Linked DNA regions of Chelatococcus sp. HY11. The protein of the gene in region 1 interacts with the protein of each later gene in a pairwise test. Links are inferred from orthologs where the notes say so. Each region holds a gene or a part of one and is shown in the gene's direction. Other genes may lie near its edges.

Region 1 (14,505 bases):
TAGGTGAGGCCGTGATAGATCTCATCGGAGATGAACCAGAGCCCCAGCTCCCGGCAGGTTCGCCCGACCGCTTCAAGGGCGTCGCGGCCCATCAGGGTGCCGGTCGGGTTTCCCGGGCTCATGGTCAGGACGCCCGCGAGCGGCGCCTGCGCATGGATGCTGCGCAGCGTCTCGGCCTGCATGACCCAGCCGGATGAGGCATCGGCGGCAACCGGCACGGGCTCAAGGCCCAGCGCGAGCAGGATGTTGCGATAGGCGGGGTAGCCCGGCGAGGCGATCGCGACCCTCGCGCCTGGTTCAAAGAGCGCGAGGAACGCCAGTACGAATCCTCCCGAGGACCCTGTCGTCACCGCGATGCGCTCAGGCGCCAGGCTGCGCCCATAGAGACGACGGTAATGGCCGGCGATCGCCGCGCGCAGGCTCGGCAGGCCCAAAGCCTCGGTATAGCCGATACGACCGAGAGCAAGCGCGGCCTGGGCAGCCTCCCGCGCGAGGCGGGGAGCCGCTGCTGTGGGCTCGCCGATCTCCATGTGGATCACGCTGTCTCCCGCGCGTTCCTTGGTTTTGGCTGCGGACAGGACGTCCATCGCCAGGAACGGCGCTACGTTGGCCATCCGCGCGGCGAGACGAGGACCGAACTGATCGGAGGAAGCGGATGACACGGGCTTGGTCATGATAAAAGGAACCTCGGACGAAACGAGCGTCAATCGCGATGACGCCTTTCTGATTTGACTGAATTTCTACAATTTGTCCCGATAGCATGACGTCGCGTGATCCTGACGTGCAATCATGGACCTGATGAAAGAAAGAGTGCGTTCCATCAGCATGCGTTTCTCCCGATCTTTCCGTTTTCCCAAGCGTCTTCTGGCTCCGCTTAGTGCGGCTGCTGCCATCACCCGTGGCATGGTGGCGGGCGTCAGTTGCGCTGCCATGGTTCTGGTCCCCACCGCCGCCAAGGCCCAGAGCGGCGAGCGTAGCCCGATGATCGTGCGCGATGCGGAGATCGAGAAGCTCCTGATGGATTACGCCACGCCGGTCCTGAAAGCGGCGGGCATTCGTGTCAGCGCGGTGAAGGTCATTCTGATCCAGAATCCCACTTTCAACGCCTTCGTCGCCAATGGGCAAAAGATCTTCGTCAATACCGGGGCACTGATCGATTCGCGCACGCCGAATGAGATCATCGGCGTGCTCGCCCACGAAAGCGGACATATCGCCGGCGGGCATCTGGCGCGCCTGCACCAGCAGATCGCCAATGCCAAGATCCTCTCAGTCGTCGGCATGTTGGCAGGCGCGGGCGCGATGGTCGGCTCCGGCGGCGGGCGCGTCGGCCAGGGTGGCATCGGCGCAGGCGGCGTGCTGGCGGGTTCGCAGGAACTTGTCCGGCGCAATCTGCTCTCCTACCAGCGCTCAGAGGAACAGGCCGCGGATCAGGCTGCCGTCCGCTATCTCACCGCCACCGGGCAGTCGGCCAAGGGCCTGCTCGATACGATGAAGCGGATGGGGGACAATGCCCTGTTCCGCACATCCGGTCTGGACCCTTATGTGCTCAGCCACCCCCTGCCCCAAGAGCGGATGTCAGCGCTTGAGCAGTTGGCTACCAAAAGCCCCGCCTACAACACGAAGGATTCAGCATCACTCGTCGCCAGGCACGAACTGATGCGCGCCAAGCTGTCGGGCTTCACCGAACGGCCGGAAACGGTGATGCGCCGCTATCCTCCCAGCGACCGGTCGGTGGCGGCCCGCTATGCTCGCGCGATCCTGGCTTACAAGACCGCCCGCTCCAGCCAGGCGGTGACCCTGATGGACGAGCTTCTGCGCGAGCAGCCGAAAAATCCCTATTTCTGGGAGATGAAGGGCCAAGCCCTGCTGGAGAGCGGTAGGGCGCGGGAGGCGATTGCGCCGTTGCGGCAGGCCGTTGCTCTCGCCCCGTCCTCATCGCTGATTCGCGCCATGCTCGGTCGAGCGATGGTTGCCTCCGGCGACCCGGGCACCATCGACCAGGCCATCCGTGAGCTCTCGAATGCAACCCAGCGCGAGCCCGAGCTTGCCGATGCATTCCGCGATCTGTCGACAGCCTATGCCCGCAAGGGTGACATCGGCATGGCCGAGCTTTCGGCGAGCCAATACTATTTCGCCAGAGGCGAGTGGGATCAGGCCGCCACGCAGGCAACTCGCGCGAAGGCGAAGCTCAAGCCCAATTCGCCGGCTTGGCTGCGCGCCGACGACATTTTAGCCTATCAACCGGAGCGGCCGCCGGGTAAGTGACACAATCCGGGCGCACAGGGTGTGAACGCTTTTGACAGATTGGATATCGTGCATGCGCTTTTCGTTCCTTTCGCGCGCCGCAATTCTCGCCGTTTTGGCGCTCATCGCTACCCCGTCGCTTGTCCAGGCGCCAGCCGCGGCCGCGGAACTGTCGGTCACGGAGAAGACGGCCATCGAGCAGGTCGTGCGCGACTATCTCCTGCGCAATCCCGAGGTGCTTCAGGAGGCCATGGTCGAGCTAGAGAAACGCCAGCAGGAAAGCCAGCGCAAGGCACAGGAAGATGCCGTGGCCGCGGAGATGGCCGCGCTCTATGACGCCGAGGGCAATATCGTCGTCGGCAACCCGAAGGGCGACGTCACCCTCGTCGAGTTTTTCGACTACAACTGCGGCTACTGCAAGCGAGCGCTCGACGACGTCACCGCGCTTGTGAAACAGGACCCGAAGCTGCGCGTGATCCTCAAGGATTTCCCGATCCTTCGCCCTGAATCGCTGGATGCGGCGCTCTACGCGCGCGCCGCCCAACATCAACTCCCCGGCGAGAAGTTCTTCGACTATCACACCCGACTGATGAGTTCGAAGGGCCTGGTCGGCAAGGAGCGGGCTGTCGCGGTCGCGAAGGAAATGGGGCTCGACCTCTCACGCCTCGAAAAGGATGCGACGTCCGACGCGCTCAAGGCGGAAGTCAGAGAGACGCTCGCCCTCGGGGACAGGCTCTCGCTGACGGGGACGCCGGCTTTCGTGCTCGGCAAGGATGTGGTCTTCGGCGCGGTTGGTCATGATCCGCTGAAACAGGCCATCGCCTCTGTCCGTCAGTGCGGGCGTACCACCTGTTCCTGACCCCCGGCATCAAGCCATGCGACGGCGCTTCATCGGCGAGCCCGGCCCGCCGGGACGATCGTCGATGAAGCGCGTGCTCTTCCCCTCGAACGCGGTTCGCGCTAAGACGCGCCCTTGCGATGGAACGGCAGAGCACGGTCATGGCTCGGGAATTCTGTTGGCAGTTTGATTGCAGCCATCAAGTTCTCTTGCCATCGGGCCACTCTTGCCACTGAACTCAATCAGCCAAGATCCCGTTTTCGTTTTGGCGCAACCTTCGGGCGGATATGGTCGCAATTCATGTCATCAACGGCCCCAACCTCAACCTGCTGGGACGGCGCGAGCCGGAAACCTATGGCAGCTTGACCCTGGCCGATATCGAGCAGCGCCTGCGTGATCGCGCGGCCGCTCGTGGTGACGTCGCACTGACCTTCCGCCAGAGCAATAGCGAAGGCGACCTCGTCACCTTCATTCAGGAAGCAGGGCTCGCCGGCGCAGGTATCATTCTCAACGCGGCCGCCTATACCCATACCTCCATCGCCTTGCGCGACGCGATCAAAAGCGTCGACGCCCTCGCCATCGAAGTGCATCTCTCGAATGTGCATGCGCGTGAGGAATTTCGCCATCACTCCACCATCGCAGCAGTCGCGATCGGGGTCATCTGCGGCTTCGGCGCAGCGAGCTACGATCTGGCCTTTGACGCGCTCGTGCCGATCCTTGAGAAGCGCGACAGCATGAAGGCCCCCAAGACTGCCGCCAAGGCTACCGGAACCTCTCAATGACGAAACTGCCAACGGCCAAGCAAAGCCCGATCGATCCTGAACTCGTACACGAGCTGGCACGCCTGATTTCCGAGACGGATCTCACCGAGATCGAAGTCGAGAAGGGAGATCTGCGCATTCGTGTGGCGCGCAACGTGACGACGGCGGTGCATGTGCCTGTTGCAGCGCCCGTTGCCCCGGCCGCGCCCGTCCCCGCCGCGATCTCTGCACCGGCCAAGCCGGATGCGCACCACCCCGGCAGCGTCACCTCGCCGATGGTCGGCACCGCCTATCTCCGCCCGTCACCGGACGCCAAGCCGTTCATCGATATCGGCACACGCGTCGAGAAGGGCGACAAGCTCCTGCTCGTCGAGGCCATGAAGACCTTCAACGATATCGTCGCGCCGCGCGCGGGCGTCGTGACGGCCATTCTGGTCGAGGACGGGCAGCCGGTGGAATACGGCGAGCCTCTTCTCGTGATCGAATGACGATGCCGATGTTTGACAAGATCCTCATCGCCAATCGCGGGGAAATCGCGCTTCGCATCTTGAGGGCGTGCAAGGAACTCGGCATTGCGACGGTTGCCGTGCACTCCACGGCGGATGCGGATGCCATGCACGTGCGGCTTGCCGACGAGAGCGTCTGCATCGGCCCGCCGGCTGCGCGCGAGAGCTATCTGAATATTCCCTCGTTGATCGCGGCCTGCGAGATCACGGGCGCGGATGCCATCCACCCCGGATATGGCTTTCTCTCGGAGAACGCCCATTTCGCCGAGGTGCTCAGCGATCACGGCATCACCTTCATCGGCCCCAAGGCAGAGCACATCCGCCTGATGGGCGACAAGATCGAAGCCAAGCGCACGGCGCGCAGCCTCGGCATCCCTTGCGTTCCGGGTTCGGACGGTGGCATCACCGACGCCGAGGAAGCGACGCGGGTGGCGGCCGATATCGGCTATCCCGTGCTCATCAAGGCGGCGGCCGGCGGCGGTGGACGCGGCATGAAGGTGGCGCGCTCGGCCGACGAGTTGCATCACGCGCTCGCCACCGCGCGCGCGGAAGCCCGTGCCGCCTTCGGTGACGACGCTGTTTATATCGAGAAATATCTCGAGAAGCCCCGCCACATCGAGATACAGGTGCTCGGCGACGGCAAGGGCAACGCCATCCATCTCGGCGAGCGCGACTGCTCGTTGCAGCGCCGCCATCAGAAGGTGTGGGAGGAAGGGCCCTCACCCGCGCTCAACCATTCTGAGCGCGAGCGCATCGGCGACACGGTCGCCAAGGCTATGCAGAAACTCGGCTATCTCGGCGCGGGTACGGTCGAATTCCTCTATGAGAACGGCGAGTTTTATTTCATCGAAATGAACACGCGCATCCAGGTCGAGCACCCGGTCACTGAAATGATCACCGGGATCGATCTGGTCAACGAGCAGATCCGCATCGCGGCCGGCAATCCGCTTTCGATCTCGCAGAAGGACGTTCAGATCGAGGGCCATGCGGTCGAGTGCCGGATCAATGCCGAGCATCCGGCCACCTTCCGGCCGTCGCCGGGCACCATCACCTATTTCCACCCGCCGGGTGGCCTTGGCGTGCGTGTCGATTCGGCCGTCTACCAGGGCTACCGCATCCCGCCGCACTACGATTCACTCGTCGGCAAGCTGATCGTTCATGGCCGCACACGAACGGAATGCCTGATGCGGCTGCGGCGCGCGCTCGACGAATTCGTGGTGGATGGCATCGAGACCACCCTGCCACTTTTCCGGACCCTCGTGCGCAACCAGGATATCCAGAACGGCATCTATGATATCCACTGGCTGGAGCATTTCCTCGATGACGGCGGCGTCGACGAAATAATGTCCTCCATTTAACGCGAAATGCGATATCATCAGATCAGCATATCGCTATATCTGATTGATTTTATTATCAATATCGGGAGATGGGGCGATGATGTTCCATCCCCTCCCGTCTCGGTATAGGGCGGTGATGAATCGGTCATCGGTCGAAATCACGCCGGAGATCCTGCTCAGGGCCTATGCGAGCGGGCTGTTTCCAATGGCCGAAAACGCCGACGACCCAGGCCTGTTCTGGGTCGAGCCGAAGGAACGAGGCATCATTCCCCTCGACGGCTTCCACGTCCCCCAGCGCTTGGCGCGCACGGTCGCTTCGGACCGTTTCGAGATCACCGTCGACCAGGATTTCGACGCGGTGATCGCCGGCTGCGCGGCGCCGGATGATGGTCGCGAGGAAACCTGGATAAACGGCCGCATCCGCGCGCTTTATGGCGAGCTATTCGACCTGGGCTATTGCCATACCGTCGAGGTTCGCGACGCTGGCCGCCTCGTCGGTGGTCTCTACGGCGTCTCGCTGGGCGCCGCCTTTTTCGGCGAGAGCATGTTTCACCGCGAGCGCGACAGCTCGAAGGTCGCCCTGGTGCATCTCGTCGCGCGCCTCAGACGCGGCGGCTACACATTGCTCGACACCCAGTTTGTGACGGCTCATCTCGCTCGCTTCGGCGCGCTCGCCGTTCCACGCAAGGCCTATATGACGGAGCTCGAAGCCGCGCTCGAACTGCAGGGCGAATGGTGGAGCTGGCCGCCCGGACTTGACGTCAGTGGAGCTGAAGCGCTGGCGGAACTGGCTTTACCGGCGTGAGTATCAGCGACGGGTGGGTGCGGGACGTTGCGAAGGAGGAACCTCGGGCGGCGCGGTGTCACCGCTTCCGTCCTTGGGCTCGACGATGACCTCCGTCCCGCCTTTGCAATCGGTCAGCCAGATATCGTAGACGGCATGTTCGATGCCGTGCAGGCCCGGGCTTGCCGCATACATCCAGCCTGAAAACAGACGGCGGCGCTCATTGCTGGCCGTCGTCACCTCATCCACGATCACGAACGCCGTGGTGTTGGGCGTCTCGGTGGCCGGCCGGGTATAGCAGGCGCGCGGCGTGAGCTGCAGGGCACCGAATTGAACGGTCTCGTCAACGGCCGCTTCGAAAGAGACGATGCGACCCGTGATCTTGTCCAGGCCCGAGAAAACCGCGACGGGATTTTTGATTCGATCCGCCTTGGCACCATGGCTGGCCCCAACAAGACAGGTCATCGCCAAGGCAAGAGCGGGCAGAAGCTTGGAATTCATTGTTCTATCTTATCGCAGCTCAATCAGGAGGGAAGCCGACGTGACTGCATACACCCTCCGGCGTCCCTTGCGACACCCCCGCGACGCGAATTCGGGCCATGTCACAATCGTCCAGGTGCCAGATAGCCACGAAGGTTGACATAGGCCGCGATGCGCCACCGGCCGTCCACCCTTTGCCAGGCATCACTCCTCGTCACGTCGAGCTCCATGGCGCGACCGGCGCGCACGAAGCCGAGGCGCTCATAGAATCCTCGGCTTTCGTCCAGGCTCACCAATTTCAGCATCCGGATGCTGGGCAAAGCGTTCACGGCGTGCTCGATCAGCATCGAGCCGGCACCCTGTTGTCCAGGATGGCTCATCAAAGTCTCGACAGTGCCGATATCGGCCGACAGGGTGATGGAGATAAGGCCCACCATGCTCTCGCCGAAGAAATAACCGAAGTGAACGTCGCCCAATCCAATATGGGTCAGGAACCGTGTCGAGCCGATGCGGTAATTCCACACTTTGATGTGGGGATCGTTTTCATCGCCCTGACAGCGCCAAAGCCCGATCTCATGGCGAAATGCCGCGCGCAGCCGATGAAATTCACTTTGGCCGATCGGCCGGATCGGCGGTCGCGCGAGCCATCTCTGCGTCATTGGGGATCACCATTCCATCCGCGGCAGCCGCGCGCCATGGAAACTAGCCTGATGGATCGTAGATATAACAGGCAATCCATGGAAAACGGATTGCCATCGCTGCCCGCTAGGGAGGCGGTGCCTTCGGCGGAAGCGGCGATGTCTCGTCGCTCCATGTCGCGAAGTTCGCTAGATGGGCATAGGCCTTGAGGCGCCATCGGCCGCCGGCTTGTTCCCACTGGGGGCTTCCGCGCAGATCGAGACGCATCTGATTCTCCTGCAGCGGCAAAAAGCCCAGACGCAGATAGAAATCTCTTGCCCGGACCAGCGTCGCCAACCTGACTTCGGTGACCGGCCGCGCCCAATCGTTCACGATATGCTCGATCAGAAGCGATCCCGCGCCCTGCTGGCCGGGATGCGTGAGCAAGAGCTCCAGGTAAAGGTACTCCGCATGCCGGCTGTTGATGATAGCAACCCCCGCGACATGCGGGCCTAATGTGCAGGCGAAATAGGCCGAACCGTTAAAAAGCCCGGTCATGCCTCTGATTGTTCGGATGCGATGGTTCCAGGCGCGCGCATCTGCGTCTTGCGATCGCGGCAACAGCCATGCGGAGGCGTCCGCTGCGAGCGCCTCCTCCAGGCGCGCGAACTCCCTCACGTCGACGCGCCGGACTGGCGCCTGACTGCCCCAGATTACCGGCATGGCGCGGGGCTCGCAGCGGCCCACCGCGCGATCGTGGCTAGGGCAGCAGTTCCCGAGGCAAAGGCAACCAAGAGATCGAGGGGTCCAAGATCGAGGGGTCCGAGATCAAGGGGTCCAGGCGCTGTAGTCGCCGGTCGCCTGCGGGCGGCGACCTTCCGCGAGTGTGGAACCGGCCGGGCGATACGCGTCAGGTGTGCCCGTCATGTTCTCGCGGTGAGGCCGCTGCCACTCCTTGGGCTGGTAACCGTCCTGGGTGGGTGGGACGTCGGTCGTGTGGTGCATCCACCCATGCCAGCCCGATGGAATGGCCGAGGCCTCGGCGTAGCCGGCATACACAACCCAGCGGCGCTCAAAACCAAGCGCCGGATCCTTGGCGCCACCCTTCGTGCGATAGTAGGTGTTGCCGAACTCGTCCTGACCGACCCGTTCGCCAAACCGCCACGTCCAGAACTGCGTTCCGAACGTCTGCTTGTTCCACCAGGTAAAGACGCGCAGGAGAAAGTCTTTCATCACCACATATCCCAAAGGCCGGGTCCGAGCCGACGATCGTCGCCGAGGTTATGGCCCCCGTGGTGATGCTTGTCCAGTCTGACAGACTGTCTCCCCCACATGCGAGACCAAACAAGTGCGTTAAGAGGCGCATTCCCGGGTTATGGCGGAACACCCGTCTGCGCTCCCCACCGACGCATCCGCCAAGCCGACGCCCGTCAAGTCCCTCGCGACGCCCGGCAGCGATTCGCGGAAGTGCGCTGCCATAGGATCTCCACAGCGTCGAGCCAGAATCGCCAAAACACCACTAAATGTAGAGCGCCGCCTTCACCCCATGGGGATGGAGGTGGAAAATTCGATTGTGGTGAACAAATGGTGACACTGTGGCCGGTATCCCCAGGAATGGGGAAAAGCCTTGTTTCCCATTACCATCAGGCACGTTTATTCTAGTGGTGCTGAAACGACGGTAAGGCGCAACAACGGCTCTAGAGATTGCGCGTCAAAAAACTTGAACCCCCTAGATATTGACGCACAGGGCAGGATCGCACTAACTTCCAGCCATGCTTCGTCAGCTGCGTTTCTGCTGACGCACCTCAGAATAAGTTTCACAAATGTGTTCAGCGGCAAGCGGTGTTGCGAAACAGCGTGGGCTGCTGCGTGTCTGAATGTCCCCCGGGCCCAGTCGGTGCCGCGGTTTGGACGCGGCCTTCCCTTGCGGTTTCTTACGCAAGGTAAGGGTGCGGATGAAGCATCCCCCGGTGCCCCTCTCCGTAGCGTTCAAGCTTGGTACATGGCGGGCCACCCCCCATATTTAGCGATGGCGGGCGACCGCCAAAGGGATCACATCCATGCGGATCGAGCGCCGGTACACCGAAGAGGGACAGTCTCCCTACGCCTCCATCGAGTTCAGAGCCGCGACGAGCGAGATCAGGAATCCCGATGGATCGACGGTGTTCAAGCTCGACGCCTTCGATGTGCCCGCGAGCTGGAGCCAGGTCGCCAGCGACGTCATCGCCCAGAAATACTTCCGCAAGGCCGGCGTCCCCGCACGCTTGAAGCGTGTGGAGGAGAACGATGTCCCTTCCTTCCTCTGGACGTCCGTCGCCGACACCGAAGCCCTCGCGCTCCTTCCCGAGGCCGAGCGCTATACGTCGGAAACATCAGCGCGGCAGGTGTTCGACCGCCTCGCGGGCTGCTGGACCTACTGGGGCTGGAAGGGCGGCTATTTCTCCGACGAAGCCGACGCCAGCGCCTTCTTCGACGAACTGCGCTTCATGCTGGCGAACCAGATGGTCGCGCCGAATTCCCCGCAGTGGTTCAACACCGGCCTGCACTGGGCCTACGGCATCGATGGGCCGAGCCAGGGCCACTATTATGTGGACTTCAAGACCGGCAAGCTGACGAAATCAAAGTCGTCCTACGAACACCCCCAGCCGCATGCCTGCTTCATCCAGTCGGTAAGCGACGACCTCGTCAATGAGGGCGGCATCATGGACCTGTGGGTCCGTGAGGCGCGGCTTTTCAAATACGGCTCCGGTACCGGCTCCAACTTCTCGAAGCTGCGCGGTGAGGGCGAGAAGCTGTCGGGCGGTGGCCGCTCCTCCGGCCTCATGTCCTTCCTCAAGATCGGCGACCGCGCGGCCGGCGCCATCAAGTCGGGCGGCACCACGCGCCGCGCCGCCAAGATGGTCGTGGTCGACGTCGACCATCCCGACATCGAGACCTACATCGACTGGAAGGTGAAGGAAGAGCAGAAGGTCGCGGCGCTCGTCGCGGGCTCCAAGGCCTGCCAGAAGCATCTGAAGGCCGTGCTCAAGGCCTGCATCAACTGTGAATCGCAGGGCGGCGAGAAGCCTGACTCCTGCTACGATCCGGAGAAGAACCCGGCGCTGAAGCGCGAGATCAAGCTCGCCCGCCGCGCCTTCGTGCCCGATAACTACATCAAGCGCGTCATCCAGTTCGCGCGACAGGGCTACACGGACATCTCCTTCGACGTCTATGACACCGATTGGGATTCGGAGGCCTATGCGACCGTCGCCGGCCAGAACTCCAACAACTCCGTGCGCGTTGACGACGACTTCCTGAACGCGGTGGAAGAAGATCGCGATTTCACCCTGAAGGCGCGCCTCACCGGCAAGCCGGTGAAGACGCTGAAGGCGCGTGAGCTGTGGGAGAAGATCGGCTATGCGGCCTGGGCCTCGGCCGATCCCGGCATTCAGTTCCACACCACCATCAACGACTGGCACACCTGCCCGGCCTCGGGCCCGATCGTCGCGTCGAACCCGTGCTCGGAGTACATGTTCCTCGACGACACGGCCTGCAACCTCGCTTCCGCGAATCTGCTGCAGTTCTATGACCGCGCGACACGCCGCTTCGACGTCGAGGCCTTCGAGCATGCTTGCCGGCTGTGGACCCTCGTCCTCGAAATTTCGGTGACGATGGCGCAGTTCCCGTCAAAGGAAATCGCGGAGCTTTCCTACAAGTACCGCACGCTCGGTCTTGGCTATGCGAATATCGGCGGCCTCCTGATGACGATGGGCCTGCCCTACGATTCCGCTGAGGCGAGAGCCCTTGCGGGCGCCATCACAGCCGTCATGACCGGCATTTCCTACGCCACGTCAGCCGCGATGGCGCGGGAGCTCGGCCCCTTCCCCGGCTATGCCAAGAACTCGCCCCACATGTTGCGCGTCATCCGCAACCACCGCCGCGCGGCGCACGGCGAGGCGACGGGCTACGAGAAGCTGGCGACCGATCCCGTGCCGCTTGATCACGCCTCCGCCGCGAAGCTTGGTGAGCTCGGGAGCAATCTGGTCGCCCATGCGGTCGCCGCCTGGGACGAAGCGCTGACGCTCGGCAAGGCCCATGGCTACCGCAACGCCCAGACGACCGTGCTCGCGCCGACCGGCACGATCGGCCTCGTCATGGACTGCGACACCACGGGCATCGAGCCCGACTTCGCGCTGGTGAAGTTCAAGAAGCTGGCCGGCGGCGGCTATTTCAAGATCATCAACCGTGCTGTCCCGGATGCGTTGCGCTCCCTCGGTTATCGCGAATCCGAGATCGCCGAGATCGAGGCCTACGCGGTCGGCCACGGATCGCTCGCCCAGGCGCCGGCCATCAACAAGACGACGCTCGCGGCCAAGGGATTGCCCGAGGAGAAGATCGCGACCCTCGAGGCGGGCATGAAGTCGGCCTTCGACATCAAGTTCGTGTTCAACAAATGGACCCTCGGCGAGGACTTCCTCATCGGGACCCTCGGCATTCCCGCCGAGCGCCTCAACGACCCGACCTTCGATCTCCTCGCCCATCTCGGCTTCTCGAAGGCCGATGTCGAGGCCGCGAACATCCACATCTGCGGAGCTATGACGCTGGAGGGCGCCCCGCATCTCAAGACCGAGCATTATGCCGTCTTCGACTGCGCCAATCCATGCGGCCGCACCGGCAAGCGCTACCTTTCGGTCGAGAGCCACATCCGCATGATGGCGGCGGCGCAGCCGTTCATCACGGGTGCCATCTCCAAGACGATCAACATGCCCAATGACGCCACCGTCGAGGATTGCAAGGAGGCCTATCTCCTGTCCTGGCGCCTGGCGTTGAAGGCGAATGCTCTCTACCGCGACGGCTCCAAGCTGTCGCAGCCGCTGAACTCGGCTCTCATCAACGAGGAAGAGGACGAGGTCGAGGATGCCGTCGATGCCCTTCTCGCCCAGCCCACCGCCGCACGGACCGCGCAGGTCGCCGAGCGCATCGTCGAGAAGATCATCGAGCGGGTCGAGCGGGTGCGCGAGCGCGAGAAGATGCCGGATCGCCGCAAGGGCTACACCCAGAAGGCGGTCGTAGGCGGCCACAAGGTCTACCTGCGCACCGGCGAATACGCCGACGGCCGGCTCGGCGAGATCTTCATCGACATGCACAAGGAGGGCGCGGCCTTCCGGGCGATGATGAACAACTTCGCCATCGCCGTATCGCTCGGCCTTCAATATGGCGTGCCGCTCGAGGAATATGTGGAGGCCTTCACCTTCACCCGCTTCGAGCCTGCCGGCTTCGTGGCTGGCAACCAGTCGATCAAGAACGCCACCTCGATCCTCGACTACGTGTTCCGCGAGCTGGCGATCTCCTATCTCTCCCGCTACGACCTCGCCCATGTCGACCCGAGCGAGATCGGCTTCGACGTGATCGGCAAGGGCGAGAATCAGGCAAAGGCCCCGGAGGGCAGCACGCCGGCGCCCACGCAGCAGGTGATCTCGAAGGGGTTCGTGCGCGGCAAACCGACCAACTTCCTCACCATTCCCGGTGACAAGCGCGATGCGCCGAAGACCCCGGGCGCCATGGCCTCCGCGCAGCCGGCCAGCGCGACGGTGGTCGCCTTCGCCGGTACCGGCGCCGTGGCTTTGAAGAGTGAACCGGAAGAGGACAGGGAGCCCATCGGCGAGGAAGCTTTCGCATCGCTCGGCTTCGCCGCCCCAGCCAATCAACAGCGCACAGTGTCCGATCGCAGGGCCGAGGCGCGGATGAAGGGCTACGAGGGCGAGGCCTGCCCGGAATGCGCGAACTTCACCCTGGTCCGCAACGGCACCTGCATGAAGTGCGACACCTGCGGCTCGACGACCGGCTGCAGCTGAGTCCTATCCTCATCGTCCATTTCTGACACTCATGGCCGGGCTTGTCCCGGCCATTTTCATGGAGCGGGATGCGACGCCGCCAGCCGTTGCATCGCCTCCCCCTTGCGCGGCATACCGCGCGCGCTACAAGCAACAGGATTGAAGGTTGCTATCGCGGGTGCTGAGGGCAGCCTCGATGAGACAGCCTCGCCGGTAGGCCGAGGGAGTGAAGGTTGGCCGCCTCATGATGCTCGATGTACGGACCCTGTTCGTCGTGGTGGTTTTCATCACCATCGTTGCTGGCGCGTGGCTCAGCTTCTCGGCGCTGCAACACCGTGACCGGCGCCCGCTCGCCCTGTGGGGAGGCTGCTACTTTCTGGTCGGCTTCGGCGTCGCTGTCCTCGCGACCCATGAGCTCATGCCCGATGCCGCGCGAATCATCACCGGAAACAGCCTTATCCTCTTAGGTTATGGCGCGGCCTGGCAGGGCGCGCGCGCCTTCGATGGGCGCCCGATGCAATGGGCCGGCTTTTCCCTTGGCACCGTCATCTGGCTTGGCGTCTGCCTGATACCGACATTCCTGGAAACCCTGGCACTCAGGGTCATGCTCGTTTCGGGCGTCATCGCCGCCTATTCCTTCGCCACCGCCATGGAGCTGTGGCGGGGGCGCGGTGAACTGGCGTCTCGCGTGCCGGGTGTCGTTTTGCTCTGCGTCCATGCAGCGATTTTCATCATCCGAGCCATCGACGCGCCGAACCTGCCTCTTCCCGACAGCGGTTTCCTGACCGCCTGGAATTGGAACATGGTTCTTGCCTTCGAGACCCTCATCTTCATGCTCGGCATGGCTTTCATCGCCACCGCCATCATGAAGGAGAAGCTCAGCTTCGAACATCGGCGCGAGGCACTGGTCGATCCGTTAACGGAAGCTCTCAACCGGCGCGGCTTCGAGCTGCGTGGTCTGCAGGTCTTGCGCCGGCATGCGGCGGCGCATGAGCCGATCGCGGTCATCGCTTTTGACCTCGATCACTTCAAGTCCGTCAACGACACATTCGGCCATGCGATGGGCGATGCGATCCTCGTGCAGTTCAGCCAGATCGCCAGCCGCTATCTCAGGTCGAGTGACA
Region 2 (14,475 bases), 100 kb from region 1 along the record:
TCGGGGACAGCGGCCTTGATGGCTCGAACCGCGCGGCATACGAGATTGTCAGGATTCACGGCCTCGCCGCCCTCGGCGTCGCGGAGCGCCGGATCCGTATAAGGAAAGAGGGCGACGGCCGGGATATCGAGGTCGCGGGCGCGTCGCGCTTCAGCGACGATCTGCTCGATCGGGAGACGCTGGACACCCGGCATCGACGCGACATCCTGGGATTGGTTGCCCTCGATCACGAACAACGGCCAGATGAGGTCGTTGGTGGACAGCGTGTTCTCGCGGACCAGCCTGCGAGCCCATTCACTCTGTCGGTTGCGTCGCGGCCGGACAGTCAGGCCGAGCGACGCCGCTCCGGTTCGTGCCGAGCCGTGAAACGCCGCGTGCCGTGCATCGCCGGCAGCGTGACCGTTGACATGGCCCGTGAAGGGGGAGGGATTCTTGACAGACATCGGATCCGATCCAGCCTTGAAGTGATACTCTCTCGCTTAGCATCTCATCCTTCATATCGAAATGCCGGACGAGGCATCTTGCCCGCCATGACGTCGCAGGGGCATGGCGCCGGGGCGTCTTGCCAGGGCATCCTGCAGGGGGCATCTTGCAACGCGATTGACGTCGCGCCCTCTGGCCTCCAGTCTCTCGCCCCTTCGCCATCCGTCGGTACCCGGGTTGATCCTCGCAAGGACTTTTCCGGGGACTCCTGCGCCAAGGGCGGTGGGGCTGCAACGGCGCTCGCCGCATTTCGCGTATACCAGACGCGGAGCGTGAAGGGGATTCGTCTCCCGAAGTGACCTGCGCGACGTGATAGTGGGTAGGAATGGCAATGGCAAAAGCACGGCAAGACCGTTCGGGCGCACAGCAGGGCTTTGCCGATGCCCTGACGAATGATGAATCCCCGGGGCTGCAGTGGGATGTGGTGCTGGTGTGGTTCCTGCGCGCGATGGCTGTGGTCTGGCTGGTCACGGGCGTCGGGCATTGGGCGATCTTGCTCGGCGTATTTCCCGGTGACGCGCCTTTCGAGGGGCGGCCGATGGCCTACCAGGCCACCACGATCTACTTCGCGATCATCGATCTCGTCGCGGCCGTCGGCTTGTGGCTGACCAGCACTTGGGGCGGCGTCATGTGGCTGCTCGCCGTGATGAGCGACCTGATCCTGGCGATCTTCTTTCCGCATATCATCGGTCACGGATTTGTGACCATTGCAGCCATGGTCATTCTCGTCGCGACCTATTTCCTGATCTCATGGCTTGCCGCGCGCGCGACTGATTAAGTCTTTGTGGCTGTGATTCCAGGAGGTTTTCATCGTCGGATTTCGCGCAATTTGCACCAGAATTACGTCCGATGAAGAAATATCTTGTTCATTTTATTGATTAAATCGCTTTTCAGAGATCTAGCGTAGTCTCTGCCTCATTGGTTCGCAGATCCGATCAACGGATCGCAAAGATAATTTATGAGGCGTCAAATGACTATTGCAGCACAATTGATTGGAAAAAGTGTTCCCGCGCCGGTCGAAGACGAGATCAGCGGGCTCTATCTGGAATCGCTGACGCTCGTCGAGCGTCTCCATCGCCGTCTTCTCGACGTCATCAAGGATGAATTCGAGCGGCGCGGTGGCAACGAGCTGAACAGCGTGCAGGCGCTTCTGCTCTACAATATCGGCGACAAGGAACTGAGCGCCAGCGAGTTGCGCTCGCGCGGCTATTATCTCGGCGCCAACGTCTCCTACAACGTCAAGAAGCTCGTCGAGATGGGCTATCTGCAGCAGACCCGCTCCCGCGTCGACCGTCGCTCGATGCGTATCACGCTGACCCCGAAAGGCAGGGCGGTGCACGATGTCGTGACCGCGCTCTACGAGAAGCACATGCAGACGATTGCGCCGCTCGGCGGCATCTCATCCGAGGACTTCAAGCTCATCAATCGCTCCCTCCTGCGATTGGAGCGCTATTGGACAGATCAGATCCGCTACAAGCTCTGAGTGGGCAATGGCATCGATGCAAAAGGTGGCAAGTAGATCTGGCATGTCTCCTGGGGCGCGCCGGGATCTCCTTGCCGCTTGTTGCGCGGTGGCAACACGGGATTGACGATGCGATACAGGTCCCGCTAGATGCCACAAATTAGCCCGACTGCTCATGGTTGTTTAACGGACTACCGCTTACAGTTCGACCGATCGGACCCGGCGGTTGTTTGCCTGCGCAGATGCGCGGGCGTCGGGGCATGTTGAGTTCAACAGTGGGATTGGGTCTGTGAGCCTTCGGTACTCATTATCGAACGTCGGATTGCTGGCTGTCACGCTCGGCGTAACGTCGATCGCGGCGGTCGAAGTCGTGCAAGCGCAACAAGTGGCACTCGGCTCTCAGGCCGAGTGGGTGCAAAGCTACGATGCCGCATCAAGCATGCGGCTGCGCCGTTCCAATACGCCGACGCTGTCGGCCGAGGCCGTCGCGGCGACAGAAGCAGCGATCGCACAGTATCGCGATATCGTGAACCGTGGCGGCTGGGGACAAATCCAAGGCCGCCAGACGCTGAAGGTCGGTATGCGCAGCCCGGCTGTCGTCGCGCTTCGCCAGCGGCTTGCCATCAGCGGCGACCTCTCCGTCCAGTCCAGCGATACGGATATCTTCGATTCCTACGTCGAGGCCGCCGTGAAGCGCTTCCAGGGGCGCCATGGCCTCGCGCCGACGGGCGTCGTCAACGCCAGCACGATTGCCGCGATGAACGTGCCGGCGCAGGTGCGCCTGCAGCAGCTTGAGACGAACCTTGTCCGCCTGCGTTCGCTCTCCGGCAACCTCGGCCAGCGCTACGTGATCGTGAATATTCCGGCTGCCCAGGTGGAGACCGTCGAGAACGGTCACGTCGCGACGCGCCACGCGGCCGGCGTCGGCAAGATCGATCGGCAGTCGCCGATCATGAACGCCAAGATCACCCAGGTGAACTTCAACCCCTTCTGGACCGTGCCGGCATCGATCATCCGCAAGGACCTGATCCCGAAGATGCGGACTGATCCGAGCTATCTCTCGGACCAGAAGATCCGCGTGTTCAACGGACAGGGACAGGAAGTCCCGCCCCAGAGCATCAACTGGAACTCGAACGAGGCGACGCGCTACATGTTCCGGCAAGACCCGGGCGCGGACCTGAATTCGATGGGCATGGTGCGCATCAATATCCCGAACCCGCATGGCGTCTACATGCATGACACCCCGTCCAAGGGTGTGTTCGGTGACGATTTCCGCTTCGTGTCGTCCGGCTGCGTGCGCGTGCAGAACGTGCGCGACTACATCACGTGGCTGCTCAAGGACACGCCCGGTTGGGACCGCAGCCGCATCGACGCGGCGATTGCTTCGGGCGACCGCATCGACGCGACGATTACGTCGTCGGTTCCGGTCTACTGGACCTATATCACGAGCTGGGCCACGGCTGACGGCGCTGTGCAGTTCCGTGACGACATCTACAATCGCGATGGCTTGAATATCGCGAAGGTGATGAACTATTCGGCGATCGACGAAGACATCGACGCGACGAACTGATCGCTCTCAACGCAATGAGACGAAAGGCCCGCCTCTTCGGCGGGCCTTTTGTTTGAGCGGCAGCCTGGCCTCTAGAGGTGCCTGGGCTCAGCCCCTGCCCCTAAAGAGCCAGCGCCCATTCATGTCCCGGATGGAGGCGATCAAGGCATCCCTTCAGCCACGCGCGTTCCGCCGGCGGCATAAGCGGCATGGCTCGCGCAAAATCCGCCTCATCCTTCGGACGCCGATATTTGGCCTTGAACAGAAGGACAGCGGAAGGCTTGAGGTAAGGGATGCCTTCGGCGGTCGTTGCCACCATTTCGGCCCGTGGAAGCCTGATCGTCGGATCCCGTTTGTAGACCCATGTCTCAGGCGTGCCGGCTTCGATCATCATGTCAACCCGCCATCTCTGCGCGGCGCGGTCGAAGCACCAGATCTGGACGACATCCGGGGCCGGCTCCTGGTTGGGCGACAGCCGTTCGATCAAGCCATCCCTGACGCTGTAGAATTCGAGCGCCGCGAGGCTCTGGCGGAAGGTGGCGAGGTTTTCGCGCAGAACAGCGAATTCGAGATCGCCATGCTCCCGCGTCTCACGGCCGTGCCAGAGATCGAGCGCCCAGCCTCCGACGATGCACCACGGGCTCGCCACGCCGGCGATACGGCGGGATAGAGCGGCCGGGTGCCACGAAGCCCAGGCATCCTGATCCGGGACAGTCGATTGATTCGGCATGTCGGCCCATGAAGTTGGTTGTTGTGGCTCCGGCCGCTCCTTAGAACGAGGCGCGCGATCATGCAATTCACGCAGGACGGGTCGTCCTGTCCGCCGACCAACGGCCATCACGCCCTTGGAGCTGTGCCCGAGGTGCGTCCAATAGCCCGTCCGCCGCTGTTTTCGCCGTCCTGTGTTGGCCTTGATCGTGGCGCGTGATATGGGGACGGCGCGGTCAAGACGCCGTCGTTCCAGCACATCGTTCGGCACGGCTGGCCGAGCTTGGCACCGCTTGCGGTGGCGCATACATATCGCGCCATCGATACCGTTCTGTCACGGGAGTAGAGACGATGAGCGCACATGAAGCCGCGGCCGGAAGCCATTTGACCAACAGCTTTTTCTCCGCGTCACTCGCGGACGCCGATCCGGAGATCGCGCGCGCCATTGAACTCGAACTCGGTCGCCAGCGCGATGAAATCGAATTGATCGCCTCCGAGAACATTGTCTCCCGCGCCGTCCTCGAGGCCCAGGGCTCGGTGATGACGAACAAATACGCGGAGGGTTATCCGCGCCGCCGCTACTACGGTGGCTGCCAGTTCGTCGATATCGCGGAGGATCTCGCGATCGAGCGGGCCTGCCGCCTGTTCGACTGCCGCTTCGCCAACGTGCAGCCTAATTCCGGCTCCCAGGCGAATCAGGCCGTGTTCATGGCGCTGATGCAGCCTGGCGACACGTTCATGGGACTGGACCTCGCCGCCGGTGGCCATCTGACCCATGGCGCACCGCCGAACATGTCGGGCAAGTGGTTCAAGCCCGTCCCCTATCCGGTTTCGAAGACCGACCACCGGGTCGATATGGACGAGGTGGAACGTCTCGCGCACGCGCACAAGCCCAAGGTCATCGTGGCGGGTGGCTCGGCCTATGCCCGCCATTGGGATTTCGAGCGCTTCCGCGCTATCGCCGATGCCGTCGGCGCCTATTTCATGGTCGATATCGCCCATTTCGCGGGTCTCGTGGCCGGTGGCGCGCATCCTTCGCCGTTCCCGCATGCCCACGTGGTCACGACCACGACCCATAAGACCTTGCGCGGCCCGCGTGGCGGCATGATCCTCACCAACGACGAGGACCTTGCGAAGAAGATCAATTCAGCGATCTTCCCCGGTCTTCAAGGCGGACCGTTGATGCATGTCATCGCTGCGAAGGCGGTCTCCTTCGGTGAGGCGCTGAAGCCGGACTTCAAGATTTACGCGCGGGCGGTCGTTGATAACGCCAAGGTGCTGGCTGATGGAATCGCGGCCGGCGGCTATGACATCGTCACGGGCGGCACCGACAACCACCTCATGCTCGTCGACCTCCGGCCGAAGAAGCTGACGGGGAAGGCCGCCGAGGCCGCACTTGGACGCGCTGGCATCACCTGCAACAAAAATGGTGTGCCGTTCGACCCGGAGAAGCCGACGATCACATCCGGCATTCGTCTTGGCACGCCGGCGGCGACCTCGCGCGGCTTTGGCGTGGCCGAGTTCAAGCAGGTAGCGTCGCTCATCGTCGAGGTGCTCGACGGCCTGGCGGCTCATGGTGACGTCGAGAACGCCGCCACGGAGGCCTCCGTGCTGAAGCGCACCCATGGACTGACCAAGCGCTTTCCGATCTACGGGTGATAGGACTCGCCTGGCCTTATCGGAGCCTGATATGGTTTTCGGACGCAGCGCCGGGGGGCGCTGCGTCGTGAAACCGGAGTGAAACCATGCGTTGCCCGTTCTGCGGCAGTCTCGACACGCAGGTGAAGGACTCCCGGCCGACCGATGATCATTCCTCCATCCGCCGTCGGCGTGTCTGTCCGGACTGCGGTGGTCGTTTCACCACGTTCGAACGCGTTCAGCTGCGCGAGCTGATGGTGTTGAAGCGGTCCGGGCGGCGGGTGCCCTTCGACCGCGACAAGCTCACGCGATCCGTCAATGTCTCGCTGCGCAAGCGGGCGGTCGATCCGGAACGCGTCGAGCGGCTTATCAACGGTGTGGTCCGCCAGCTCGAGAGCACAGGCGAGTCTGAAGTCACCAGCCAGATGATCGGCGAGGTCGTAATGAAGGCGCTGCGCAATCTTGACAGCGTCGCCTATGTCCGCTTCGCTTCCGTGTACCGGAACTTTCGTGAGGCGCAGGATTTCAAGGCGCTCATTGGCGAGCTCGCCCTTGAAGAGTTGCCCGTCGAGGCCGATGTTGGGGAGGCCGCGCGAGGGGTTGACGCTTCCGGTGGGGCAGATGCTCCCGGCTCGGCTGACACGAAGACTTGAGCTTTGTCCGCGACCGATCGCCCCTCGCCGCGCCAGATGTCCCTGGATCGCCGTTTCATGCGCGATGCGCTCGCCCTTGGCGCGCGGCATCTGGGGCTGACCTGGCCTAATCCCTCTGTCGGCGCCCTCATCGTCGCGCCGGGGCCGGAGGGGATCATCCTGGGCCGTGGCATGACCCAGCCCGGGGGGCGCCCCCATGGCGAGCCCGTGGCGCTAGCCGCTGCCGGCGCGGCGGCGCGCGGCGGGACGCTCTATGTCACACTCGAGCCCTGTTCGCATTGGGGGCGAAGCCCGCCCTGCGTCGACGCGGTCATCGCCGCGGGCATCGCGCGCGTCGTCTCGGCGCTCGAGGATCCTGACCCGCGGGTCGCGGGCTCGGGGCATGCGCGTCTCAGGGCGGCGGGTATCGCCGTGACCACCGGCCCTTTGGCCGTCGAGGCCGAGCGCGCCCATCGCGGCCATATCCTGCGTGTACGCGAGGGACGACCGGCGGTCACCGTGAAGCTCGCGATGACCGCGGACGGTTTCGCCGGCGTCGCGGGTGAGCGCCTGCGCATCACGGGGCCCATCGCCAACGACCACGTCCATCTCATGCGCGCGCATGCCGATGTGATCATGGTGGGCGTCGGCACGGTGCTCGCCGATGATCCCGCCCTGAATGTGCGGCTGCCGGGGATGGAGGCTCGCTCGCCCGTGCGCGTGATCATCGACACGGCACTCCGCACGCCACCCTCAGCGGTGGTCGCGCGAACGGCGCTCAAGCATCCGACATGGATCATCGCTGGCCGGGACGCGCCGGTCGAGGCCGAGCGAGCACTGGTCGCGCAGGGCGTCGAGGTGATGCGGCTTGGCTCCGTCGGCACGGTCGATCTCGCTGCGGCGCTGCGGCTTCTGGCGACGCGTGGTGTGACACGCGTCTTTTGCGAGGGGGGCCCGCGACTGGCGGATGCGCTCGCCGCCGCCGGCTTGGTCGATGAGCTCGTGACCGTGACGGGACCGCGCGCGCTGCGGGCGTTGTCGGCGCGACTGGGCATCACCGCTCTTGGACCGCATCTTGGTGGACTTGTTCGCGGCGGGATTGTCAAAGCCGCCGCCACATGGGATGTCGCCACATCTGACGTTGCAAGGAATGACGCGGGCGGCGCGGTCGACGGGGCCGTTGATCGCTTCACCGTCCTTGAAAGGCCAAGTTCATGTTTACCGGAATCGTGACCGATGTCGGCGAGATCGTCGCCGCGGAGGACTTCCAGGGGACCCTGCGCCGTCTGCGCATCATTTCCCGCTATGACCCGGAGACGATCGCGATCGGCGCCTCGATCGCCTGTGGCGGTCCTTGCCTCACGGTTGTCGCAGTCGGCCCGCACGGGCAGGGTTCGTGGTTTGAGGTCGACGCGGCTGCCGAAACGCTTGCCTTGACGACGGTGGGCGACTGGACAGTCGGCACGCGTATCAATCTCGAACGCTCCCTCAAGATCGGTGACGAGCTCGGGGGACATATCGTCACGGGCCATGTGGACGGGATCGGCACGATCGTCGCGCGTCAGGACATCACGGAGGCGGGCGAGGGGAGTTCCTGGGGGGCGACCGCCCGGTTCGACATCCGCGCCCCCGAGGCTATTGCCGCGTTCATCGCCACCAAGGGTTCGGTTGCGCTCGACGGCTGTTCTCTGACGGTCAATCACGTCGAGGGCAGCGTGTTCTCCATCCTCCTCATTCCGCATACGCTCGAGGTCACGACCTGGGGCGCGAGAAATGTTGGCGACCGCCTCAATCTAGAGGTGGATCTCATGGCTCGCTATGCCGCACGCCTTGCGGAGGCGCGGGGGGCGGGTTACTGAGCACAGGTTCGGTTCGTGGCGAGGTTTGCCCGGACCCCAATTTTTCATCTGTCCCGTTTTATCTTGTCCGGATCATCTCATGGCCGCTCCACGCCAAAGCACACCTGTCGCCTCCTCCTCGGGCCCAGCGCGCGTTCTTATTGTCGAGGCGCGCTTCTATGATGACCTGGCAGACGAACTGCTGCGGGGCGCGCGCGGCGCGTGCGAGGCTGCAGGCGCCGCCGTCGACGTTCTTACAGTGCCGGGCGCGCTTGAATTGCCGGCTCTTTTGGCGATCGCGCTTGACGCGGCCGAGGCGCGGGGCCTTCCCTATGATGCGGCGGTGGCACTCGGGTGCGTCATCAGGGGCGAGACGGGCCACTACGAAATCGTTGCCAATGAGAGCGCGCGCGCCCTCATGAATCTGGCGGTGAGCCGCCGTCTGCCGTTCGGCAATGGCATCCTGACGGTCGAGAACGACGAGCAGGCCTGGGCGCGGGCGCGGGTCAGCGAGATGGACAAGGGCGGAGGTGCAGCGCAAGCGGCGCTCGCCGTTCTTCGCATCAAGCGCGATCTGGCCGTGACGGGAAAAACCCGATGAGCGACGCGCAGATTTCCAAGGGCGAACGTCGCAGCGCAGCGCGCCTCGCGGCCGTGCAGGCGCTCTATGAGATGGACGTCGCTGCAACCGGCGTCATCGAGGCGGTTGCCCAGTTCGAGGCGCACTGGATGGGACAGGAGATCGACGGTGTCTCCTTCAAGCCGGCGGAAGCTGCATTTTTTCGCGATATCGTTGCTGGCGTCGTCCGTGAGCAGAAGCCGGTGGATCGCAAGGTCGACGCCGCCCTGGCCAAGGGTTGGCCGCTGACGCGCGTCGAGATCGTCCTGCGCGCCGTCTTGCGTGCCGGCTGCTATGAGCTGATGTTCCGCAAGGATGTGCCCGTCCGCGTCGTCATCTCCGAGTATGTGGATGTATCGCGAGCCTTCTATAGCGACGATGAGCCTGGCTTCGTCAATGCGGTGCTGGATGCCGTCGCTCGCGAGGTTCGGCCTGGAGAGCTCGGGCCGCGCGGCTGATCGGCGAATATGACTGGTCCGGCGTCCTCTGACGTTTTGAGTGCCTGAGATCCGAAGGTCGGCATTCTCTATCGCCCGCCAGGGCCGTTAATCCACTTTTTCCGGTGTGGTGACACCAGATGTCTCGGCTGTCGTCGGATAGGTTTTGGCGGCTTCGTCGGTCGTGGATGTCGCAGGCGGCTTGTCAGAGGCCGCAAACAGGTGGATTGACACTCTTTTGCCGCGAATGCGGACAGGCCCGAGATCCTCGAAATGCAGATCTTCCATGCCTCCAGCAGCGAGGAGGTCATGGGCGGCCGCGGATACAAGGTAGTCTTTTCCGAGATCCCGACAGAGCGACTCAATCCGTGAGGTCGTGTTCATCAGGTCGCCGAGCAGCACGATTTCGCGTTTGAAGTCTCCCATCTCGCCGACCACCAGGGGGCCGACGTGGAGAGCTCCCCGGAAATGCGGCGACGTGCCGAAGGTGGCCTCGTAGCGCGACCTGTTCGCGGCGAGCGCGTCGCGAATAGCAAAGAAGCAATCGAGCACGTCGTGGCGCCGCCGCGCCGATTTCAGCAGTGACGGCACTTGCCATGTCACGATGACCTCATCGCCGATGTAACGGTAGATTTCGCCACCGCGATCGAGGATCGCGTCGGTCATGTCGGTGAAGAGGGTGTCGAGGAAGGCATGGAACCGCACGTCACCCAGCCGCTCCGCGGTTCCTGTCGAGCCGGCGAGGTCAAGGAAGAGAACGGCCCGCTCCTCCTGCCGCGGCTGCCTGTAGCGGCCGGTGACCAGCGCGATGAGGTTGGTGGTGCCGAACTGCCGTCGCAGGACGAAAAGGAAGTTGAAGCCGAAAGTCAGCGCGAGCGTTCCCCAGATGTCGCTGCTGCTCGCCTCATAGGGGATGCCCGTGACGAGACGGACGAGCTTCCCGATCATCAGCACGATGGCAAGATAGGCGACAAGACGAAGCGCCAGCGCCGCGCCCAGGCTCACGCGCCGTAGGCGGTCGTGGAAGGCCATTTCAAAATAGCAGACGCAGGCACCGATCAGCCCGACGACAAGCGCGCCGATCATCGCAGGTGTCAGATTATCGATGGAGCGCCATTGGATGACGGCGCCGATCAACGCGCATATGGCCGTGACCGCAATCATAACGCGTATTCTGAAGCGGGTCTTGATGCTCATGGCCATGGCTCGCTCCAATATATCCGTTGGCTTCGCCGATGAGGCCCTTCAGTCGAATTGCCCACGGTGCGCTGCTTCATCTTCCAGCTCCGGGGGTGCGGGCGCGGTCGAGGTTCTGGTAGCCATTTGATCGAGCGTGTATTATTCGAACCGAGCTTCGTCTGCAGATGAGCTTCCTGGGGAAAATAGCGCAGAATAGGCCAGCTCCCCAAGGCTCTTCACGAAGGGAAGGAGCTAGCCTGGAAACGCCGTGTAAGCACCGCGTGTTGCCTCACCCCTAGATGGGATCGGTGGTGAGGTTTTGGGGGAGGGGAATGGTTCGGTTGACGAATGGCAAGTTCGACGCTTTTCGTAGCGTCAGCCACGGTATCGCTTTTGAATTTCGAGACTTCCTGACTTTGCGGAAGCGTTCACGAGAAAAGCCGGCTTTTGGGGATGGCAGGCTCTTTCCGACGCCGAATGAAGTCACGGTGGCGTGGCTTACCCCTCGCTTGCGGGGCGATTTCGCTGTGGAGAGTCGAGCGGGCGGCATTACCCAATTGGTGATGCTCGCCGATGAGGCGGACGCGCAAGCCTTGGCGCAAGACTTGCGGCTTTCCTTCACGCCGGGGGGGCACCAGCGCTGCACCTATATGGCGCGCTATGAGGTGACAGCTTTCACTCAGCTGAAATGGGCGACGCAGGCCGGGCTGATCTGAGCCGCTGATGATCCATCACTGAGCCAGTGCTGGCTTATGGCTCGGTGAGGGCCGTCTCCGTCATTGACGATTTGCGACGTGAGGCCGGAGCCCGCCGCCCCTTAGGTCAGGGGCTTTGTGACGCAGATCGCGTATCGATCCTGGAAGAGACGGTCCAGCCCACGCAACAAGGGCATCTTGCGGGCCTGCGCCAGATGAATGTCATGCATTTTCCGGTCCACCACGGTGCCGGTGAAGCCAGCCTCCTCGAGGAGCGTCACCACTGATTCCGCGGTCATGCCCTTGGAAAAAAACAGCTGCGACCGAATTCGCTGATCACGATCGGCGAGATCCGCATCCCGCATTCCAGCTATCGGCTTGCCGGTGATTTTCTCCAGCGATGCGCGGAGCAGACCGGCCCATGTCTTTTTGTCTTGGTTCAGGTCGACGACCAGTAGTTTTCCGCCCGGCTTCAGTAGCGCATACCATTCCGCGAATGCGGCCCTGGGATCGACCAGGGTCCAGACGAGGTGGCGCGTAATGATGACATCGTAGCTGCCACGGGCCTCCATGGTGTTCTCGGCGTCGCACATGATGAAGCGGATATCGCTGCCGCGCTTCGCCGCCTTGGCGCGTGCCCGGGACAGCATCGCCTCCGACCAGTCGGCGCCTGTAACAGCGAAACCCAGGTCGTGCATGAGATGCGAGATGACGGCCGTGCCACAGGCAAGGTCCAGAGCTGCTCGCCCCTCTCCCTGACCGAGATGCCGCGTGATCAGCCGATGCCAGCCGCGCCTCTCCGCGTCGGAAAAAATTTCGTGTCCTACGCCCAAGTCAAAGGTTTCGGAGCGTATTGACCAATATTCGCGGATTTCGTCGCGCAGTGAATAGTTTGAGCTATGCACGTCCGTCATGGAAGCGAACTCATTGGAATTATTACAAAAGATAGCGATTGACGATCTCTCGTCGATTTTCTATCGGCGAACTCAATAGCAAATTTAAAGGACGGTCGGAATGGGTTTCCTTCATCGAACCGTGGTCACGGTCGTCGCGCTGGCAGCGCTGACGCCGGCCGCCGTCATGGCTCAGGCCTTCACCGTGAAGGACGTAGCCGGACGCGAGGTCAAATTCGACAAACCCGTTGATCGCGTCATCCTCGGCGAGGGGCGTCTTCTCTATTCCGTCGCGGCCATCGAGCCCGATCCCTTCTCGAAAGTGGTGGGATGGCGCAACGACCTCATGCGCAACGATGACGACACCTACAAGGCCTATGTCGCCAAGTTTCCCAAGGCCAAGGATGTGCCGTTTCTCGGCAACCTGACCGACGGAACGTTGCAAACCGAGACGGTCGTCAATCTCAAGCCCGACGCCATGATCTTGACCATCGGCGACAAGAAGGCCGCCGATGAGGTCAAGCTTGAGGAGATGCTGGGCAAGATCGGCGTGAAGGTCGTCTACGTCGACTTTCGCGAGCATATCTTGAAGAATACGGAGCCCAGCCTCAAGGTACTCGGTCAGCTCTTCGGCAAAAGCGAGCGCGCCGACGAGGTTGCCGCTTTCTGGCGCAAGGAGCTCGCGCGCGTCGCCGACAAGCTGAAGGCCGCCAATCCGAAGCGCCCGAACGTCTTCATGTACCGCGCCGCCGGGCTCGTGGAGTGCTGCGGGACTTTTGGCCCCGACAACTTCGGGCTGATGGCGGATCTGGCTGGTGGCCATAACATCGGCTCGGATTTCCTGCCTGGTTATACCGGCTCCATCAATGCCGAGCAGGTCGTCGCGACCAACCCCGACGTCATCGTGGTGACCGGCGCCAACTGGAGCCAGACCCCGAATGCCAAGAACTTCGTCAATGTCGGTCCGGGCGCGGTCGCGTCGGCGGGGGCGAGCCGGGAGGCGCTGGCGGCGTTGATGAAGGAGCCCGCCTTCACCGGATCGAAGGCCGTGAAGAACAATGATGTTCACGCGATCTGGCACCAGTTCTACACGAGCCCCTACCAGTTCGTGGCGATCCAGCAGATGGCCAAGTGGTTCCATCCGGAACTCTTCGCGGACCTCGATCCTGACGCGACGTTCAAGGAGTTCCACAATAAGTTCCTGCCGATTGCCTACCAGCCGGGTTATTGGATCTCGCTGGACGGCGGTAAGAAATAATGTCGACGCTGCACATGGCAGATCCTGCTGTCGGTAGCCTCGAGGGGCGCGGTCAATACCGCGCCCTTATTCGCAGGAAACTCGCCATTCTGACTGCCATGGTGTTGGCGCTGTGTCTGTCCTTCGCCATTGATCTGGCGTGGGGCCCAGCGCGCTATAGCCTTTTCGACGTGATTCTCGCGGTGTTCAATCCCGCCGCTGTTTCGGATTCCATCCGCACGGTGGTCTGGGACATCCGCATGCCGGTTGCGGTCATGGCAATCGTGGTGGGCGCGGCGCTTTCCGTCGCCGGCGCGCAGATGCAGACCATCCTGGCGAACCCGCTCGCGAGCCCGTTCACCCTTGGGATCTCGGCGGCGGCCAGCTTTGGCGCCGCCTTCGCCATCGTTGTCGGCGTGCCATTCCTGCCCGTGGTGGCTTCGGGCTTCATCGTTCCGCTGAACGCCTTTCTGATGGCGCTGGTCGCCACGCTGTTCATCCATTTCATCTCCCAGATGCGCGGCGTATCCGTCCAGACGGTGGTGCTTCTCGGCATCGCCCTTGTCTTCACATTCAACGCGGCGCTCGCCTTCCTGCAATATCTCGCCTCCGAGCAGGCGCTTTCGACTGTGGTGTTCTGGACCATGGGCAGCCTCACGAAGGCGACATGGCCGAAGATCTGGATCACGCTCACGGTGCTGCTGATCGCGCTGCCCCTGTTCGCCCGCAACGCCTGGGCTTTGACCGCCATTCGCCTGGGGGAGGACAAGGCCGCGAGCTTCGGCGTGAATGTGCGCTACATCCGTCTGGAGACCATGCTGATCATCTCGCTTCTCGCGGCCATTCCGGTCAGCTTCGTCGGGACTATCGGCTTTGTCGGGCTTGTAGGCCCGCATATCGCCCGCATGATTTTCGGTGAAGACCAGCGCTTCTTTCTGCCCGGCTCGGTCGTCTCCGGCGCGCTCCTGCTGTCGGTCACGTCGATTGTCAGCAAGTCGATCATTCCCGGCGTCGTCTTCCCGATCGGCATCATCACCGCGCTCGTCGGTGTGCCGTTCTTCTTCTCGCTGATCCTAACCGACGTGAGGCGCACATGGTGACGCTC

What was found.
Region 2: the proteins of accC (region 1) and ribD interact in binary tests that used the Escherichia coli proteins (3 or more experiments, as listed by UniProt). The link is inferred for Chelatococcus sp. HY11 from one-to-one orthologs.

The regions. Positions count from the first base shown.
Region 1 is NZ_JAHBRX010000001.1:995,309-1,009,813, reverse strand. Bases 3,680-6,523 are described here. They hold accC (acetyl-CoA carboxylase biotin carboxylase subunit), read left to right. Parts: upstream 3,680-4,339; coding sequence 4,340-5,707; downstream 5,708-6,523. Other genes in these bases: aat (leucyl/phenylalanyl-tRNA--protein transferase), read left to right, coding at 5,823-6,491; accB (acetyl-CoA carboxylase biotin carboxyl carrier protein), read left to right, coding at 3,861-4,331; aroQ (type II 3-dehydroquinate dehydratase), read left to right, coding at 3,680-3,864. Outside these bases: KIO74_RS04850 (pyridoxal phosphate-dependent aminotransferase), read right to left, coding at 1-674; KIO74_RS04845 (M48 family metalloprotease), read left to right, coding at 799-2,265; KIO74_RS04840 (DsbA family protein), read left to right, coding at 2,318-3,103; more of aroQ, read left to right, coding at 3,370-3,679; KIO74_RS04810 (GNAT family N-acetyltransferase), read right to left, coding at 7,073-7,609; KIO74_RS04805 (GNAT family N-acetyltransferase), read right to left, coding at 7,716-8,291; KIO74_RS04800 (NADH:ubiquinone oxidoreductase subunit NDUFA12), read right to left, coding at 8,397-8,801; KIO74_RS04795 (vitamin B12-dependent ribonucleotide reductase), read left to right, coding at 9,629-13,402; KIO74_RS04790 (GGDEF domain-containing protein), read left to right, coding at 13,626-14,505. UniProt on the Escherichia coli protein: This protein is a component of the acetyl coenzyme A carboxylase complex; first, biotin carboxylase catalyzes the carboxylation of the carrier protein and then the transcarboxylase transfers the carboxyl group to form malonyl-CoA.
Region 2 is NZ_JAHBRX010000001.1:896,143-910,617, forward strand. What follows is about bases 5,804-8,617. They hold ribD (bifunctional diaminohydroxyphosphoribosylaminopyrimidine deaminase/5-amino-6-(5-phosphoribosylamino)uracil reductase RibD), read left to right. Parts: upstream 5,804-6,529; coding sequence 6,530-7,705; downstream 7,706-8,617. Other genes in these bases: glyA (serine hydroxymethyltransferase), read left to right, coding at 5,804-5,861; nrdR (transcriptional regulator NrdR), read left to right, coding at 5,948-6,493; KIO74_RS04405 (riboflavin synthase), read left to right, coding at 7,687-8,331; ribH (6,7-dimethyl-8-ribityllumazine synthase), read left to right, coding at 8,411-8,617. In the rest of the region: hemB (porphobilinogen synthase), read right to left, coding at 1-443; KIO74_RS04370 (DUF6163 family protein), read left to right, coding at 815-1,261; transcriptional regulator LdtR, read left to right, coding at 1,454-1,966; KIO74_RS04380 (L,D-transpeptidase family protein), read left to right, coding at 2,298-3,515; KIO74_RS04385 (nucleotidyltransferase domain-containing protein), read right to left, coding at 3,616-4,224; more of glyA, read left to right, coding at 4,554-5,803; more of ribH, read left to right, coding at 8,618-8,911; transcription antitermination factor NusB, read left to right, coding at 8,908-9,387; KIO74_RS04420 (adenylate/guanylate cyclase domain-containing protein), read right to left, coding at 9,475-10,569; KIO74_RS04425 (hypothetical protein), read left to right, coding at 10,878-11,261; KIO74_RS04430 (class I SAM-dependent methyltransferase), read right to left, coding at 11,363-12,154; KIO74_RS04435 (ABC transporter substrate-binding protein), read left to right, coding at 12,255-13,391; KIO74_RS04440 (FecCD family ABC transporter permease), read left to right, coding at 13,406-14,470; KIO74_RS04445 (ABC transporter ATP-binding protein), read left to right, coding at 14,464-14,475. UniProt on the Escherichia coli protein: Converts 2,5-diamino-6-(ribosylamino)-4(3h)-pyrimidinone 5'-phosphate into 5-amino-6-(ribosylamino)-2,4(1h,3h)-pyrimidinedione 5'-phosphate.